Regions from separate parts of the Laedolimicola ammoniilytica genome, predicted to be linked through region 2. Evidence: a T-box and tRNA genes for the amino acid it is inferred to sense, from the RefSeq annotation. Region 2 holds a T-box; the other holds one or more tRNA genes.

Region 1 (8,833 bases), on a different contig from region 2:
GCGTTATGTCCATGCATGCGGCTATCGGAATCCGGGCTATCTGGGTATCCTGTGCGCTGCTGCTCATCAGCTTCGGCCTGATGTTTATTGATAAGCCGAAGGTATCGTAACGGACAAAAATGCGGCGTAAGAAGGAGATGGAAAAATGGCAAAGAAAGAAAAGGAAATCAAGACCAATGCCATGCGGCTTCTGGAGCAGAAGAAGATTTCCTATATGGTACATACTTACGATGGAGAAGAGTTCCATGACGGTGTCAGCGTAGCGGATATGCTGGGGCAGCCCCATGAGATTGTATACAAGACACTGGTGACGGTAGCGAAGAGCAAGGAGCACTATGTATTCGTAATTCCCATCGAGGCAGAGCTGGATTTGAAGAAGGCGGCCAAGGCTGTCCATGAGAAATCCATCGAAATGCTGCCTTTAAAGGATCTGACTGATCTGACCGGATATGTCCGGGGCGGCTGCACCTGTATCGGTATGAAGAAGCAATTTCCGGTGGTTCTGGACGAAAGCGCGAAACAATTTCCGGCCATCATGGTCAGCGGCGGACGACGGGGCTCCCAGATGGAGGTAAACCCGGAGGATCTAATGCGCGCGGCGAACGGAACATTTGCTGATATTATTATGGAATAAACGTCGAACGAGGCTGTTGCGTGATGCGGCAGCCTCGTGTCTGGTGTAATAGAAAATATTATTTTTTCAGATAACGCGCCAGCATAATGCAGGCGTAGAGAAATACAGGGATAAAAATCGTACATACAATCGAGGCTTTCAGCCAGTTTTTCCCGGCTGTAGGATCCACGAAGGCGAACACCAGAGTCAGCAGATACATACCGACCAGGAGTAATACGCCTGACAGAGCCAGGATTCGTTTTAATTTTCCGTCTTTCATGCGCAGCGTCCTTTCTGCCGCCCCTGGGCAGCGTCTACCTATGTTTGTACCATAAAAATAAAAAAATAGCAAATGCTTTGTATAAAAGCGGAAAACCCGGCCCATACTAAGACCAGACAAAAGAGAAACGAATTACTTATATCCTCCCCTTTAGCGACGCCACCGGCTGTGAACCCACAGCCGGCGGCGTTTTGCTTCGGGAAGCATTTGCAAGAAGCATGCGATTTATTTAGAAAGAGTTTATAATCTCGTTAGGAAAATTTTGGAAATTATTTTAGCGTTACAGCAGAGGAGAGAAAAGAGAACATGAAAAAGAAGAAAAAGAACAGAAAGAAGCTAAGGTAGACAATATGAACGTCAGCATCAGTGGCTTTGAACCGCGGACAGCCATCGGCTATGTGGAGCCCAACCACTATATCATTCTGGCAGTGGACGGACGGCGGACCCAGTACAGCCGCGGTATGAATTTCGACAAGCTGTCCAAGGCCTTTGCGGAACTGGGATGCCAGAGCGCGTACAACCTGGACGGCGGAAGCTCCGTGACCCTGTACGACAACGGTGAGATTGTCAATCAGCCCTGCTGGTGGTTTGCCGATGAGCGGGAAATCAGCGACATTGTTTATATCGAGAAACCGCAGGATGACACGCAGACTGAGGTGCAGGACGAGACCCAGAGCGATGCGCAGACAGAGTAGTTGATAAATTTTTAGACAGATCTTCGGATCTGTCTATTTTTTTCCCTTTTTTTCTATTTTAGAATAAATGCTGTGTCTTTGGAGAAAGGTGGATTATAAGAATGAAAAAGAAAACCCGTAGGATACGGCTGGCCGGGTGCCTGACCGTGCTTGCACTGGTGGCTGCGGTGGGCTTTGCGAAAGCCTGTGAGCCCTATAGAAATCAGGAAATCGGTTTTTCGGAGGAGGAGCGGTTCTGGGACAGCGATCTGACGCTGGAGCTGTCCACCTTTCTGAAGTCGGAGATCTATTACACCCTGGACGGGAGCAGGCCATCCCGGGAGACTGCCCGATATGAGAGGCCGATCCGTCTGGAAGCAGGAGAGGAGTGCCGCGGAATTCCGGTGCGGGCCATCGCTTACTATGAGGACGGAACCCAGTCCGACGTCTACACCCGGACTTATTTTCTGGGCAGAAATGTAAAACACAGATTTTCGACCCTGGTGGTGGCTATCACCGGGGATCCGGAAGAGCTGTTTGGCTATGAAAAAGGAATCCTGGTGACGGGAAAGCTCCGGGACGACTATGTGCTGGAACACCCGGATGAGTGGATCAGTAACCGGGATCCAGCCAACTACAATGTGCGGGGTGACGCGGGCGAGCGGGTCGTCCAGGTGGAAATGTGGGAGCCGGACGGGACGCAGATTCTGGATGAGGAGCTGGGAATCCGGGTCAATGGAGGCCTATCACGGGGGCTGGATGTGAAATCCCTGCGTCTGATAGCCAGAGAGCAGTACGGCGGAAAGCGGATCCGGACAGAGCTTTTTCCGGAAAATCAGGGAGAGGAGACTGGTACAGCCGGGCAGGAGCCGACATTTTCCAAGCGGGTGGTGCTCCGCAACCACGGAAATGACCAGGAATACGGATATCTGCGCAACGAGCTCGGGGCGCAGCTGGCGGCGGATGCAGGCTTTCCCTGCAGTGCCAGATACCGGGCGGCCTCGGTCTGGATCAACGGGGAATACTACGGTTTTGAGTGGTTGGAGGATTATTTTGACAGGACTTATCTGAACAATCTGTATCAGTCCAGGCCGGACGAGGGCAGCTGGAGGATGGCGGAGCCTTTCCGGGAGGATGATCAGGAGCTGACCGAAGAGGAGCAGCAGGCCAAACAGGATCTGCAGGAGGTCATGTCCTATTACCACTATGATTTGACGGACGACCGGCTGTATGAAGAGCTGGCTGCTCGGTTAGATATCGATAACTTTCTGCACTACTGCGCGGTGGAAATGTTTGTAGCCAATGTGGACTGGCCGGATAACAACTGCAAGGCCTACCGATGGTATTCGGATATCGGTGATTACAGCGGCGCAGGGACCGATGGAAAATGGCGGTTTTTGCTCTATGATCTGGATCTGAGCATGGGCCGGATCCCGGAGACCCATTACAGCACCCATCCACTGGCGTTGGCCCTGGGCGGGGAGAGCGTGGGCTGGCGGCAGGAATTCCCACTGCTGAAAGAACTGCTGAAGCGGGAAGACGTGCGGGCTCAGTTTGCCGCCATCCTGGAGAAATATGCAGAGGGCGCGTTTTCCACGGCGCATGTGGAGACAGTGCTGGAGCAGATCGAGGCGGAGATGGACGGGGAGCTGTCCTGGCAGATCCGGGCGGTCTCAGAGAAAGAGGCCGTAAAAGAGGGAGAGACCTTTGGACAGGAATATCAGGAGAAGGTGGAGCAGCATCAGCAGGAGATCCGCGTCATCCGGGAGTTCTGGGAGCAGCGCCCTGCCGTCATACTGGAGGAAATCAGAAAACTGCCGGAATATATGGAGCAACTGGAGGATTAACCCTTGATTTTTGCGCCCCTGCCTGTTATATTTAATTGGATAGAGGCATGTTCCACAAAGAACATGAGTTTTTAGAGCAAAGGATGGAGATTAAATTATGGCATTACTGAAACAGTGGCGCGATATGGCCTACGATGAGAAAGCAAATAAGGGTGACATCCAGAGATTCTGGGCGAACTATTTCAATATTGAGAAGGGCATCTACGAGCAGCTTTTGACCGATCCGGATACCGAGGTAAAGGGTACCGTTAAGGAGCTGGCAGAGAAGTACGGACAGAGCGTGATGACCATGACAGGCTTCCTGGATGGCATCAACGACAGCCTGGTAGAGCCGAACCCTATCGAGGAGATGGAGGAGGACACCGTTGTATCCCTGAAGTTTGACAAAGAGAAGCTGTACAAAAACATGGTAGACGCCAAGGCAGACTGGCTCTACGAGCTGCCCCAGTGGAAAGAAATTTTCTCTGAGGAGAAGCTGCATGAGCTGTATCTGGAGCAGAAGAAATCAAACACTATCGTAAAGGGACCGAAGATCGGCCGTAACGACCCCTGCCCCTGCGGAAGCGGAAAGAAATACAAGAAGTGCTGCGGAAAGAATGCATAAGGCGCAGGAGGAGAAGATTATGAAAATTACACTGAAAGACGGCTCCGTAAAGGAGTATGAAGAAAGCAAATCCGTATATGAGATTGCACAGGACTTAAGTGAAGGCCTGGCACGTATGACTGTGGCAGGCGAGGTAGATGGCGAGGTCGTAGACCTGAGAACCGTGATCGATAAGGACTGTAACCTGAACATCCTGACCCTGAAGGACGAAAAGGCACTGCCGGTTCTCCGTCATACCGCAAGTCACGTGATGGCGCAGGCTGTAAAGCGTCTGTACCCGACTGTAAAGCTGGCTATCGGACCTTCCGTAGCAGATGGCTTTTACTACGATATGGACTTTGAGACTCCGCTGACCTCCGACGACTTCGAGAAGATCGAGGCAGAGATGAAGAAGATCATCAAGGAGAACCTGGAGATCGTTCGCTTTACCAAGCCCCGCGAGGAGGCTATCGCGTTCATGAAGGAGAAGGGCGAGCCCTACAAGGTAGAGCTTATTGAGGATCTTCCGGAGGATGCGGAGATCAGCTTCTACCAGCAGGGCGAGTTTGTAGACCTTTGCGCAGGCCCGCATTTAAAGAGCACCAAGGACGTGGGAAAAGCCTTCAAGATCATGAGCCTGGCAGGCGCTTACTGGAGAGGCGACGAGCACAATAAGATGCTGACCCGTATCTATGCTACCGCTTTCCCGAAGAAAGAGGAGCTGGAAGCTTACATCACCATGATGGAAGAGGCTAAAAAGCGTGACCACAGAAAGCTTGGCAAGGAGCTGGGCCTCTTTATGATGCACGAAGCAGGACCGGGCTTCCCGTTCTTCCTGCCGAAGGGAATGACACTTAAGAATACCCTGATCGACTACTGGAGAGAGATCCACAAGAAGGCCGGATACGTAGAGGTATCTACCCCGATTATCCTGAACCGCAGCCTCTGGGAGACCTCCGGTCACTGGGATCACTATAAGAATAATATGTACACCACCGTCATCGACGGTGAGGATTACGCAATCAAACCGATGAACTGCCCTGGCGGCGTTCTGGTATATGCTGCAGAGCCCCGTTCCTACCGTGACCTGCCCCTGCGTGTGGGCGAGCTGGGTCTGGTACACCGTCATGAGAAGTCCGGCCAGCTGCACGGTCTCATGCGTGTGCGCTGCTTCACCCAGGACGATGCCCATATCTTCATGACACCGGAGCAGATCAAGGATGAGATCAAGGGCGTCGTAGCTCTGATCAACGATACTTATTCCATGTTTGGATTCAAATATCACGTGGAGCTGTCCACACGTCCCGAGGATTCCATGGGAAGCGACGAGGACTGGGAGATGGCTACGGCGGGTCTTCGCGACGCTCTGGACGAGCTGGGTATGCCCTATGTGGTAAATGAGGGTGACGGCGCGTTCTACGGCCCGAAGATCGATTTCCACCTGGTAGACTGCATTGGCCGTACCTGGCAGTGCGGAACCATTCAGCTGGACTTCCAGCTGCCCCAGCGTTTCGAGCTGGAGTATGTGGGCGCAGACGGCGAGAAGCACCGTCCGATCATGATTCACCGCGTGGTATTCGGTTCCATCGAGCGTTTCATCGGTATCCTGATTGAGCATTTTGCAGGCGCGTTCCCCACCTGGCTGGCTCCGGTACAGGTACGTGTATTACCGATTTCTGACAAGTACATGGATTATGCAGAGAAGGTTCGCAAAGAGCTGGAAGAGGCCGGTATCCGCACCGAGCTTGACAAGCGTGCTGAGAAAATCGGCTACAAGATCCGCGAGGCTCAGACCGCGAAGATTCCGTACATGCTGGTCGTAGGTCAGAAAGAGGAAGAGGAAGGCGCTGTCTCCGTCAGAAGCCGCGAGGCGGGCGATCAGGGAGCGAAGGCTCTGGGTACTTTCATTGCTGACGTGAAGAAAGAGATTGAGACCAAAGGCAGAGAAGCATAAAATTATTTGAACGCAGATTCCCCCGCCCGGAGGCGTAAGCCTTCCGGCGGGGTTTTTAAAAGGAGTTACAGATGATACAGGATATCGCACCGCATATCTATCACAACGAATATCACCCGGAGAAGCCGGACGCCGACAGCTATCTCATGTATTTTGAGAAGCATAACGCACTGGCGAACTGGGATGGAGAAGAGATTACATTTCCCAGATTCCGGGATTTTCCGGAGGTGAAGACAGCGCTTTCGGAGAATATCATTTATCTGTTCACGGTGGATGATAAAAGATTTTATCTGGCGAAGGAGCTGGCTCTGCCGGAACGTAAAGGATTCCGCCTGGAGAGTAACCGAAGATTCCGGGACGCCCAGCCTCAGTGGCTGTCCTTTGCGGGAATCACCGGCTATCAGCTCTGGCACTGGTATGACGTCCGCAGGTACTGCGGCCACTGTGGCAGCCCCATGGTGCATGACACGAAGGAGCGTATGATGCGCTGCCCGGACTGCGGCCAGATGGAATACCCGAAGATTTCCCCGGCGGTTATCGTGGGCATCTTACATAACGGAAAACTTTTGATGTCAAAGTATGCGGGCCGGGATAACATCACCTACTACGCGCTGATTGCGGGCTTCACCGAGATTGGTGAGAGCATTGAAGAGACCATTCGCCGGGAGGTCATGGAGGAAGTGGGCCTGAAGGTCAAAAACATCCGCTATTACAAGAGCCAGCCCTGGTCCTTCTCCGAGACCGTGCTGATGGGCTTCTTTGTGGATCTGGAGGGCGACGATGAGACCATCACCCTGGACACCGAGGAGCTGGCCACCGCCGAGTGGTTCACCAGAGAGGACGCGCCGCCCCAGCCTCTGAACATCAGCCTGACCAGTGAGATGATCTGGCAGTTTAAGAACGGGAAGGTGTGAAAAAGCACCTTTCCCGTAAAAAATAAGGTCAAAAAACCCAGTATTTATGCGGCTTTTGGAGATTCTGAAAAGAAAATGAAAAAAAGTTGAAAAAAGTGCTTGACTTTTCTTCGGTTGTAAGGTTATAATAAGCAAGTCGGTTGGGACAGCAAGTCAAAACCGAGAACAAAATGGGATCTTAGCTCAGCTGGGAGAGCATCTGCCTTACAAGCAGAGGGTCATAGGTTCGAGCCCTATAGGTCCCATTTATGGCGAGGTAGCTCAGTTGGCTAGAGCATGCGGTTCATACCCGCAGTGTCGGGGGTTCAAATCCCTTCCTCGCTACTAAGATTCAGACCCAAGAGTTGAAAAGCTCTTGGGTCTTTTGTTTATGGAATAGGAAATTCCGATAGAATTCCCTATTCCATAAAAGCAAGCAGAGCTTGCAAAGATGCGCACTCGGCGCAGTGGTAGATGGTTGCTGAAGCAACCGCGCCTCGGCGCGAGAATGTGCCAATGGCACATTCTTTTTCATGAAAATGATTGCAATAGGATTGGAAGCTGGTATAAAATCAGGGAAGTGAAAACTTCTCTGATTTTTGCTTGGCGATCATAAATGATGAAAAATAAGGCATATTGTTTTCAGAGCCTGGATGTACTATAATACTGGCTAAGAGAAAAAGACAGGATACGGTGAATGATATGGAACAGGTACAGCATGAGATCCCGCCGCTCTACGATGAGCATTCGAAAATTTTGATTCTGGGCAGCTTCCCGTCGGTCAAATCCCGGGAAGGACATTTCTTCTACAATCATCCACAGAATCGATTCTGGCGGGTTCTGGCAGCTGTGACGGGGCAGGAGACGCCGGGGACGATTCCTGAGAAGAAAAAGTTCCTGCTGGGGAACGGCATCGCCCTCTGGGACGTGATTGCCAGCTGCGAGATCGAGGGTTCCAGCGACAGCAGCATCCGGAACGTGGTGCCGAACGATATCCGGCCTATTTTGGAGACAGCGGATATCCGGCAGATCTACGTGAATGGAGGTACAGCGGAGAAGCTTTATAAGAAATACATGTTCCCGGCGACGGGACGGACAGCGGTGCGTTTACCGTCCACCAGCCCGGCCAACGCGGCCTGTTCGCTGGAGAAGCTGATCGAGCAGTGGAAAGTGATTGGCGCGAGTTTAAACAAATAAAAAGAAAACCGGGCAGAGGTTCCCGGAGAAAGAGGTATAACATGCGGGTAGGAATGGGATATGACGTACACAGACTGGTGGAGGACCGGAAGCTGATCCTGGGCGGCGTGGAGATCCCCTATGAGAAAGGACTTTTAGGCCACTCCGACGCGGACGTGCTGCTCCATGCGATCATGGACGCCCTTTTAGGCGCGGCGGCCCTGGGCGACATCGGCAAGCATTTCCCGGATACGGATCCGGCTTATAAGGGAATCTCCAGTATCCGGCTTCTGGAGCATGTGGGAAAGCTTCTGGAGGAGGAAGATTATGTGGTGGGCAATATCGACGCCACCATCATTGCCCAGCGGCCGAAAATGGCGCCTCATATTCCGAAGATGCGGGCCAATGTGGCGAAGGCGCTGCAGATCGAGGAAAGCCAGATTAACATCAAGGCCACCACGGAAGAGGGCCTCGGCTTTACCGGCACCGGCGAGGGTATTTCCTCTCAGGCCATCTGTGCGCTGATTCCGGTGGCGAATTACGCCTATGAAGATGTGATGCAGATTCCGAACGGCTGTCCGGGCTGTGGCGGCTGTCAGAAGTAAAGATATAAAATTACAAAGTGAAATCTATAAAAGGTTACGTTGATGGAACTTTAAAATCTTAAGTTCATTCTTTTGCAGAAAGCATCGATAGAATTAAGAAAAAATATTTGGAAAACAGATATGTAGATGAGGTGAACGGCATGAAACAGCATAAACTGGAAAATTTGACGATTCATTATCTGACGGACGCAGAGCGGATACGCTCCCG
Region 2 (8,833 bases):
CAGCCTTCGACAAAGCCGCCGAAGTAGAAGAGGCTGCGGACTGGGGACTGCGGCGGGGTCTGTTCGGAGAGCGTCTGATACAGATGGCCGGGGAAGCCCTCGTGGGCCAGGGTGGTAAAGAGGGTCAGACCGTCGTAATCGGCAGCAGGATTGATGTAGATGACATGATTCCACATGGCGTCCAGGGGTGGCGTAAGGTAGAAGGCGGGGCTTAAGTGCTCCTGGAGGGACGGGGAGACGGATTTGATGGAAATGTGGATGGCGTGGTCAGTGCCGTCAGCGTCCGCGCCGTTATGGGCGTAGCTCGTGGCAGCAGGAAAATCAGTCTGCATTCGGGTCTGTAATTCTTCCAGAATCTGCTCCGGTTCCTGGATTTCGATGGTGCGGGAAATGTCGGTCAGCAGCTCCGGGCGGCGTTTGACCAGCGCGGCCATCTGGCGCACATCGGACAGGAGCTGGCGGTCGATGAGGTCGCGGATTTCGGGCAGGGTGCGGCCGGAGCCAACGACGGCGTCCACCAGGGCCTGATAGTAGGCGCGGCCTTCCGGGTAATGGGCCAGGCCCAAGGGATTCGAGCCGGAGCCTTTCAGGGAGGAGAGGGTTTCGATGAGGTGAGCGTAGGCGGGGAAAACGTGGGATTCGAGCACTCGTTGGTTGAGGTTTACATAATATAAGATTTGACGGTCGGAAAGCTGGTTTTTTTGAGAAAGTTCCGTAAGGCGTTCGGAGAAGCTGGCTGCCAAAAAATGTTCGATGATTGCCTCGGAACCTTCCTCAGGTGTGTCGAGAATCTCATTGGAGCTTCGGACAGAGTCAATATCGGTGGCGGCTATGTTTTCAGGCTTGTTCTGATTACTATTACTTTGGTTGGCGTTGTTGAATTGTGTCCCATTCAGAAAATCCTGACACCCCGCAATCACCGCGTCTGCGCTTTCATCCGTCATAAAAAGTCCAGCCGCAGCCTTCTTCTTTTCATACTCGCATAATTCCTCAAAATACACATCTGTCTTCGCCAGCAGCCGCAGATAGACATCCACATCCGCCTCCGAATCAAAGGTGTACTCCGCCAGCAGCACCGGCAGCTGTGCCTGCACACCCAGCAGCGGACTGCAAACTTCCTCATAATAAGGAAAATGGAGCAGTGTAAGCTCCCGGGGAATCTGCGTGTCCAGGATGTCGAAGGTCAGACGGTTCTGATAAGACAGTTTACTTCGCGGAAAATCCGACAGGGCGGCGAACGCATTTTCCAGAGCGGCGGCTGACCGGGCTTTTGCTTCCTCCGAGTAAGAGCCATAGGAAATCGGGAACTTACGAATTCCGTAAGAAGCCGGGTCAGCCAGCGTGTAATGGAGTGTCAGTGTGCTGCCGGTGACAGATTCCCGGAAGAGTCCGTTGGTGAAGGCTTCGAAGGCCTCATCGGCGGAAGTAGTGTCCGTACCGGGCAGACAGGAGCGGGAGAGAAGCAGAGCCGCCGTTAAAAAAGCAGAGAGAAAAAGAACAACGAGGAAGGACTTTTTGCACATACGGCTGTGGCTGGCAGGCCCGGGATGGGGATTTTTCTGCAAAGTGGAAGGGAAAATTGTGGATAACATGTTCATGGGAAACCACCGAAATAACTCTTGGTGTAGTTTATGAGTAGAACGGGGAAAAAAGAAATTGTTACTTGCAAAAAGCCCATATATCGGACTTTCATGTTCGACATATGGGCTTTTCTGTTCTATTTCCATGTTTGGGTTTGAATTATGCTTCTGCGGTCTCACCGTCAGCGTCTTCGTCAGCCGCTGCGGCATGAACCTCCAGTACGGTAGCAACGGTAGCTTCCGGGGAAGTATGCAGGTCAATGGCAGGATTCTTGGCAATATCCAGATCCTTTACCTTCAGTGTCTCGCCGACCTTCATGTGGCTGACGTCAACCTTGATCTTGTCAACCAGATCTGCGGGCAGTGCCTTGTAGGTAACTTCCTGAAGCATCTGCTGTACCACGCCGGCCTGTACGTCGTCCTGACCAAGCAGGATCACCTCAGCTACGGAATGAACCTTTTCATTGCTTACCAGTGCCTGGAAATCAATCTCCAGAAGCTGTCCTCTTAAGGAATCATAATCGATCTCCTTAATCAGCGCGTCATAGGTCTCGCCTGCGACCTCCAGCATTACCTGGCTTCCTTTTCCTTCGGATCTTAAGATTTTCTCAGCGTCTGCCTTGGTAATCTGAAGAGGAATGGATTCCTTCATCTCGCGGCCGTAGATATTGCCGGTAACATAACCTTCACGTCTAAGTTTCTTGGCTTTCGTCAACATGTCTCTTTTTTCAGCTTTTAAAGTATTCATTTATCTTTTCCTCCAAAATCTGAATCGCTTAGCAGCCTTCCACTTTGTGTAACAAACAGGTATTGTTAAGTGGTTCTATATTTACTTTACGGTGCTTATTATAGCACTGATTTTTTAAAGTTAAAGAGTAAATTTCAACAAAAATGAGCATCGAAATTCGATAAAAAACTGAAAATTTTTAAACGAATAAGAGAAGAAAAGTCGGCAGGCTTGACAAAAGGTTTTGGCCGTGTTACGCTTCTTTTATATGAGCAAAATGCAAACGCGATGAAGAAAAGAGTAAGCTGTATGAACCTTTTACAGAGAATTCCCGGTGGCTGAGAGGGATGGAGGCAAAAGAGCTGAAGATGGTTTCTGAGCGGCACGGATGAACGCAGAAGTTTCTGCGATAAGCCGTGAAGGGTGCGCCCGTTACAGCGTCAGGGTATGCAGGTACCCGCAGAGGTCTGTTTCGTGAGGAACAGGCGAATGGAAGTGGTAACACGGGAATCATCCCCGTCTTCTTTGGTATTGAGGAAGACGGGGATTTTTTGCTCTATAGGAAACATTATACTATATGAAAGTATAAAAGTTGGGTTTCCTATAGAGCAAAACCCTCCGGGGGAGCGCACTGCGGCGGAATGGAATTGTGTCGCTGGAGCGACCCGCCGCAGGCGAAGAATCCTGTTTCACAGGATTCTTATTTAAATTTTCGTTTGCATAGAAAAGAGAGGTAAAAAATGGACAAGAAAAAATTTTATATGACTACGGCTATTGCCTACACATCCGGCAAGCCCCACATCGGCAACACCTATGAGATCGTACTGGCGGACGCCATCGCCCGTTTCCGGAGACTCCAGGGCTACGACGTATTCTTCCAGACCGGTACCGACGAGCACGGCCAGAAGATCGAGCTGAAGGCTGAGGAGGCAGGCGTAACGCCGAAGGAATTCGTAGACAATGTATCTGGCGAGATTAAGCGCATCTGGGATCTGATGAATACTTCCTATGATAAATTTATCCGCACCACCGATGATTATCACGAGAAGCAGGTACAGAAGATCTTCAAGAAGCTGTATGACCAGGGCGATATCTACAAGGGCGCTTACGAGGGTATGTACTGTACGCCCTGCGAGTCCTTCTGGACCCAGTCCCAGCTGGTGGACGGCAAGTGTCCGGACTGCGGCCGTGAGGTTCAGCCGGCTAAGGAGGAGGCTTATTTCTTCCGTATGAGTAAATACGCTGACCGTCTGATTGACCACATCAACAAGCATCCGGAATTCATTCAGCCGGTCTCCAGAAAGAATGAGATGATGAACAACTTCCTGCTTCCGGGTCTGCAGGATCTCTGTGTATCCCGTACCTCCTTTAAATGGGGTATCCCGGTGGATTTCGATCCGAAGCATGTGGTATACGTATGGCTGGATGCGCTGACCAACTACATCACCGGCATTGGCTACGAGTGCGACGGAGAGTCCAGTGACCTGTTCAAGAAGGAGTGGCCGGCGGATCTGCATCTGATCGGCAAGGACATTATCCGTTTCCATACCATTTACTGGCCCATTTTCCTGATGGCGCTGGATCTGCCGCTGCCGAAGCAGGTATTCGGTCATCCGTGGCTGCTGCAGGGAGACGGCAAGATGAGCAAGTCCAAGGGAAATGTACTCTACGCAGACGATCTGGTAGATATGTTCGGCGTGGACGCGGTGCGTTACTTCGTACTGCATGAGATGCCCTTTGACAATGACGGCGTAATCACCTGGGAGCTGATGGTGGAGCGTATGAACTCCGACCTGGCGAACACCCTGGGCAACCTGGTGAACCGTACCGTATCCATGTCTAATAAGTATTTTGACGGCGTGGTGAATAACACAGGCGTGCTGGAGCCGGTTGACCGGGAGCTTCGCGAGGCTGCGGTAAGCGCGGCGGAGAAGGCTTCCGCGAAAATGGACGATCTGCGCGTGGCAGACGCCATCACCGAGATCTTTAACCTGTTCAAACGCTGCAATAAATACATCGACGAGACCATGCCCTGGGCTCTGGCCAAGGACGAGAGCAAAAAGGACCGTCTGGCGACCGTGCTCTACAACCTAGTAGAGAGCATCAGCATTGGCGCAAGCCTCTTAGAGCCGTTTATGCCGGAGACTGCCGACAAGATTCTGGCACAGCTGGGCGCGAGAAAGCGTTCCCTGGAGGTTATGAACATGTTCGGTCTCTATCAGTCCGGCAATAAGGTAACCGACAAGCCGGAGATTCTGTTCGCGAGACTGGACGTGAAAGAGGTTCTGGAGAAGGTTGAAGCTAAGAAGGCTGCGGACGCGGCAGAGCAGGCTCAGCCGGAAGAGGCAAAAGAGGAGGCTGCAGACGTCATCGACATCGAGCCGAAGGCAGAGATTACCTTTGACGATTTCGCGAAGCTGCAGTTCCAGGTGGGCGAAATCATTGCCTGCGAGGCCGTGAAGAAGTCTAAAAAGCTTCTGTGCTCCCAGGTCCGCATCGGAAGCCAGGTAAAGCAGATCGTATCCGGTATTAAGTCTCATTACACACCGGAGGAAATGGTCGGTAAGAAGGTCATGGTAGTCGTGAACCTGAAGCCGGCGAAGCTGGCAGGTATCCTGTCTGAAGGAATGCTTTTGTGCGCTGAGGACGCAGAGGGTAATCTGGCACTGATGACGCCGGAGAAGGATATGCCGGCAGGCGCGGAGATCTGCTAGGTATAAGAAAGAACTGGATATAAAATACAGAAAAAAGCAGTATTCGGATCAAAATCCGGATGCTGTTTTTTTGATCTCATGTTTCGAAACAATATAAAAAAGAAACAAAAAAAGTTTTTTTCGAAAGTAATTTATATTTCTATTGACAAGCGTGAAACTGATCTATATAATGATAAATATAAAATATAACAAAACAAATTCAATTTGGAGAAAAAATATGTGCAAAAAGTACAGGATTGGAATTGATGCAGGTGGAACCAAAGTAGCATACGGTTTGTTTGATGCGGACGGGCAGCTCCTGGATCGGATGCAGCATCCGTCGGATATCAATGCAGATGGCCCGGCCTTCAGCGACCGGATGATTGAGACCATCCGTGAGATCGAGAAGAAGCATAACCTGAAGAACGGGGATTTGCAGGGAATCGGAATCTGCATGCCGTCCTATATTCTTTTTGATACCGGTTACGTCTATCTGACCTCGGCGCTGACGAATATTCGCGATTTTCCCATGAAGGAATATCTGCAGGAGCGTCTGCCGGGTGTAAAGATTGTACTGGATAACGACAGCAATGCCGCAGCCCTGGCAGAGTACCGCAAGGGAGCCGGACGGGGAAGCCGCCATATGATCTATATGGCCACCAGCACCGGAATCGGAAGCGGCATTATTGTAGATGGAAAGCTGTTCCGCGGAAGCTACGGCTGGGCTGGAGAGTGCGGACACATGCTGGCGACGCCGGACGAGGGCATCATGTGCGGATGCCGGAACAGGGGCTGCTTCATGTCCCACGCCAGCGGACGCTACGTGCCGAAGCATCTGAAAATCAAGATGCTGGAGGGCAGGGAAACTTCCATGGTGGACAAGGAAGATTTAAGCTGTGAGGATCTGCTGGCAGCCTACAACGAGGGCGACGAGCTGGCCATCGAAATGGTGGAGCAGATGGCGCACTACATTGCGGTCTGTGCGTACAACTGCTTCATGATGCTGAATATCAACGTATTCGTATTCGGCGGCGGCCTGACCCATTTTGGCGACGCGCTGTTCGGCAGAGTGAGAAAGGAATTTGATCGTTACAATCAGATTCCCCTTCCGGTAGAATTCCGGTTCGCGGAACTGAAGAAAGATTTCGGTATCGTGGGAGCATCCGAACTGGTGCTTGACTGATAAGGAGAGAGGGTATGCGGATATTTACGGGAGGCTATACGGAGCCGATTTTGATGGGATCGGGCGAGATAGTAGAAGGAAGATGCAAGGGTATCGCCTGCTATGATTTCGATGAACAGACCGGGAAGCTGGCCTACCGGACAGTGACTGGTGACATTCAGAATCCCTCTTACGTACTGGCAGACGCAGAGGGCGCGTATCTGTACTGTGTCAATGAGCTGAAGGACTGGAATGGCATTGATGGTTCCACTGTTTCCGCATTTGTCATTGACCGGGAGACGGGAGCGCTTCGGCGCATCAACCGACAGTTTACCTGTGGGGCAGATGCCTGTCACCTGAGTTTTTCTCCAGATAAAAAGTACCTTCTGGTATCCAATTATTCCGGCGGCAGCCTGGCCGTGTACCGGATCCGGGAGGATCACGGACTGGAACCGGCGACCTGTGTCCTGAGGCACCGGGGCCGGGGCGCGAACCCGGAGCGGCAGGAAGGTCCCCATATCCATCAGACTGTGATGGCGCCGGACGGACAGCATGTCTATGTGTCGGATCTGGGACAGGACGTATTTGCCTGCTACCGGGCGGACTGGGAGAAGGGATGGTTGCTTCCGGAGAAAGAGAAGAACATCTACGGTATCCCGGGACAGGGAACGAGACATGGCGCTTTCGATGGAAATGGAACACATTTCTATGTGATGACAGAACTGACCTGTGAGGTCAATGTCTATCAGTATAAAGCCGGACAGGCAGAGCTGATGCAGACCATATCCGCGTTTGCGGATCCGGCGCAACAGACGGAAGGCTGTCTTGGCGCGGGTATCCGGATTCATCCCAGTGGGAAATGGGTCTACGGTGCGGTACGCGGTACAAACCATATCGCGGTATTCCGGGTGGAAGCGGATGGACGCCTGACACTGACAGAGACGAAGCTAAGCGGCGGTGAAATTCCCCGGGAGTTTATTCTGTCCCCGGACGGCAGGTATCTGCTGGCGGCAAATCAGGATACCGACAATATTTGCGTATTCGCAATAGATGAGCATACAGGTGGTCTTAAGGAGGTCTGGAACCAGGAAAATGTCTACTGTGTCACCTGTATCACCTTCTGATGAATGAAGCAGATTGTGCACCTTACAGCTCAGAACGGGAGTTGTGGGAGACAGAGGTAAAAACTATAATAGAGACAAATAAAGGACGGCGAAGCAACAACGATAATTTACAGGCAGAAGGCCTGTCGGTTATAGAAAAAACACAAAAAAGTAACAGGAGGAAACAACATGAAAAAGAAGGGATTAGCACTCTTACTGGCAGCGACCATGATCTGTGGTCTGGCAGCATGCGGAAAGTCTGGCGGGGAGACCAAGACTGACGCAGCAGCAGACACAGCGCAGACCGAGGACACCGGCAACACAGCAGCGGCTTCCGGTGACGGCATTACTGTAGGCTGGATTGTACAGGATATGGCGAATGAGTCTCAGTCTTATTCCTGCCGTATCGCAGAAGAGAAAGCGAAAGAGCTGGGAATCAACCTGACCTCTTACGATCAGGCTGGCGACGCTCAGAAGGCTACTGACGCTATCAGCACCTGTATCGCACAGGGTGTAGATGCTATCATTATCAACCCGGCAGATCCGCAGGCGGTTGTACCGGCTCTGATGGAAGCGAAAGAAGCCGGTATCGTAGTAGGACTTTTCTCTTCTGACCTGGCGGCAGAGAGCCAGCAGTACAGAGATTTCTTCTGCGGAACCAATGATACCATGGCAGGCGAGCAGGCGGCTCAGGCGATTATCGACGCATTCCCGGACGGCTGTAATGTAGTAGAGATCGGCGGACAGTCCGGACATGACGCGCAGGTTAAGAGAAGCGACGGCTTCAAGGCTGGTCTGGAAGGCTCCAACATCACGGTTCTGGATTCCAAGAACTGCGATCAGTGGGCAACTGAGGACAGTATGGCTATCATGGAAGACTTCATCGTAAAATACGGCGATAAGATCGACGCGGTATTCTGTCATTGGGACAACGGCGCTACCGGCGTTATCAACGCGCTTGAAAACGCGAATATGGACGGCGTATATATCGTAGCAGTAGACGGATGCTCCGCAGGTTACGATCATGTTAAGGACGGCACCCAGGCTGTATGCATCGGCCAGTCCTTCACCAACATGGTAGCTCAGTCTCTGGATTGCGCACAGAAGGCAGTTGCAGGCGAGAGCTTCGAAGAAATCAACTGGATCCCGCTTGACACCGTTACATCTGAAAATGTAGACAGCTTACCCTATCCGGAGTGGTAAAAAAGAGAGAGTAACACAGAAGTGATTAGCTTGCTCTGGTATCTGCCAGAGCAAGCTTTTCTTAAAAATGGAGATAGTTAAAGGCGATTTTTCTAAAAGGAGATATATCAGTGGAACAGAAAAAAGATTTGATATTGAAGGTCAGCGGCGTAACGAAACGATTTCCGGGTGTTCTGGCGCTGAATAAAGTATCTTTGGAAATTCCCAAGGGCGTGGTATATGGAATTGTTGGAGAAAATGGAGCAGGAAAATCTACGCTGATGAAGATTCTGTCCGGCGTCTATGAAAAGGATGAGGGTACGATTGAGTTTGATGGGGAGATCATTGAGCATACCACACCGATTCAGGCGCTGCGCAGGGGCTTG

The links. The T-box of region 2 lies ahead of metG (methionine--tRNA ligase). A T-box ahead of a tRNA ligase gene usually reads a tRNA of that ligase, here a tRNA-Met.
Region 1: it encodes a tRNA-Met, which carries the amino acid that the T-box ahead of metG (methionine--tRNA ligase) is inferred to sense. The anticodon was not compared.

The regions. Positions count from the first base shown of each region.
Region 1 is NZ_JAOQKC010000023.1:11,342-20,174, reverse strand. It holds gene OCV63_RS14085 (YoaK family protein) at 1-110, shown strand, start outside; gene ybaK (Cys-tRNA(Pro) deacylase) at 146-634, shown strand; gene OCV63_RS14075 (hypothetical protein) at 693-893, opposite strand; gene OCV63_RS14070 (phosphodiester glycosidase family protein) at 1,244-1,588, shown strand; gene OCV63_RS14065 (CotH kinase family protein) at 1,690-3,414, shown strand; gene OCV63_RS14060 (SEC-C metal-binding domain-containing protein) at 3,512-4,018, shown strand; gene thrS (threonine--tRNA ligase) at 4,038-5,951, shown strand; gene nudC (NAD(+) diphosphatase) at 6,023-6,865, shown strand; tRNA gene OCV63_RS14045 (tRNA-Val) at 7,038-7,110, shown strand; tRNA gene OCV63_RS14040 (tRNA-Met) at 7,116-7,189, shown strand; gene OCV63_RS14035 (DNA-deoxyinosine glycosylase) at 7,547-8,041, shown strand; gene ispF (2-C-methyl-D-erythritol 2,4-cyclodiphosphate synthase) at 8,083-8,625, shown strand; gene OCV63_RS14025 (GNAT family N-acetyltransferase) at 8,766-8,833, shown strand, end outside.
Region 2 is NZ_JAOQKC010000014.1:15,588-24,420, forward strand. It holds gene OCV63_RS11010 (DUF885 domain-containing protein) at 1-1,598, opposite strand, end outside; gene OCV63_RS11015 (50S ribosomal protein L25) at 1,741-2,328, opposite strand; T-box leader at 2,587-2,834, shown strand; gene metG (methionine--tRNA ligase) at 3,048-5,021, shown strand; gene OCV63_RS11025 (ROK family protein) at 5,239-6,183, shown strand; gene OCV63_RS11030 (lactonase family protein) at 6,198-7,286, shown strand; gene OCV63_RS11035 (sugar ABC transporter substrate-binding protein) at 7,455-8,468, shown strand; gene OCV63_RS11040 (sugar ABC transporter ATP-binding protein) at 8,579-8,833, shown strand, end outside.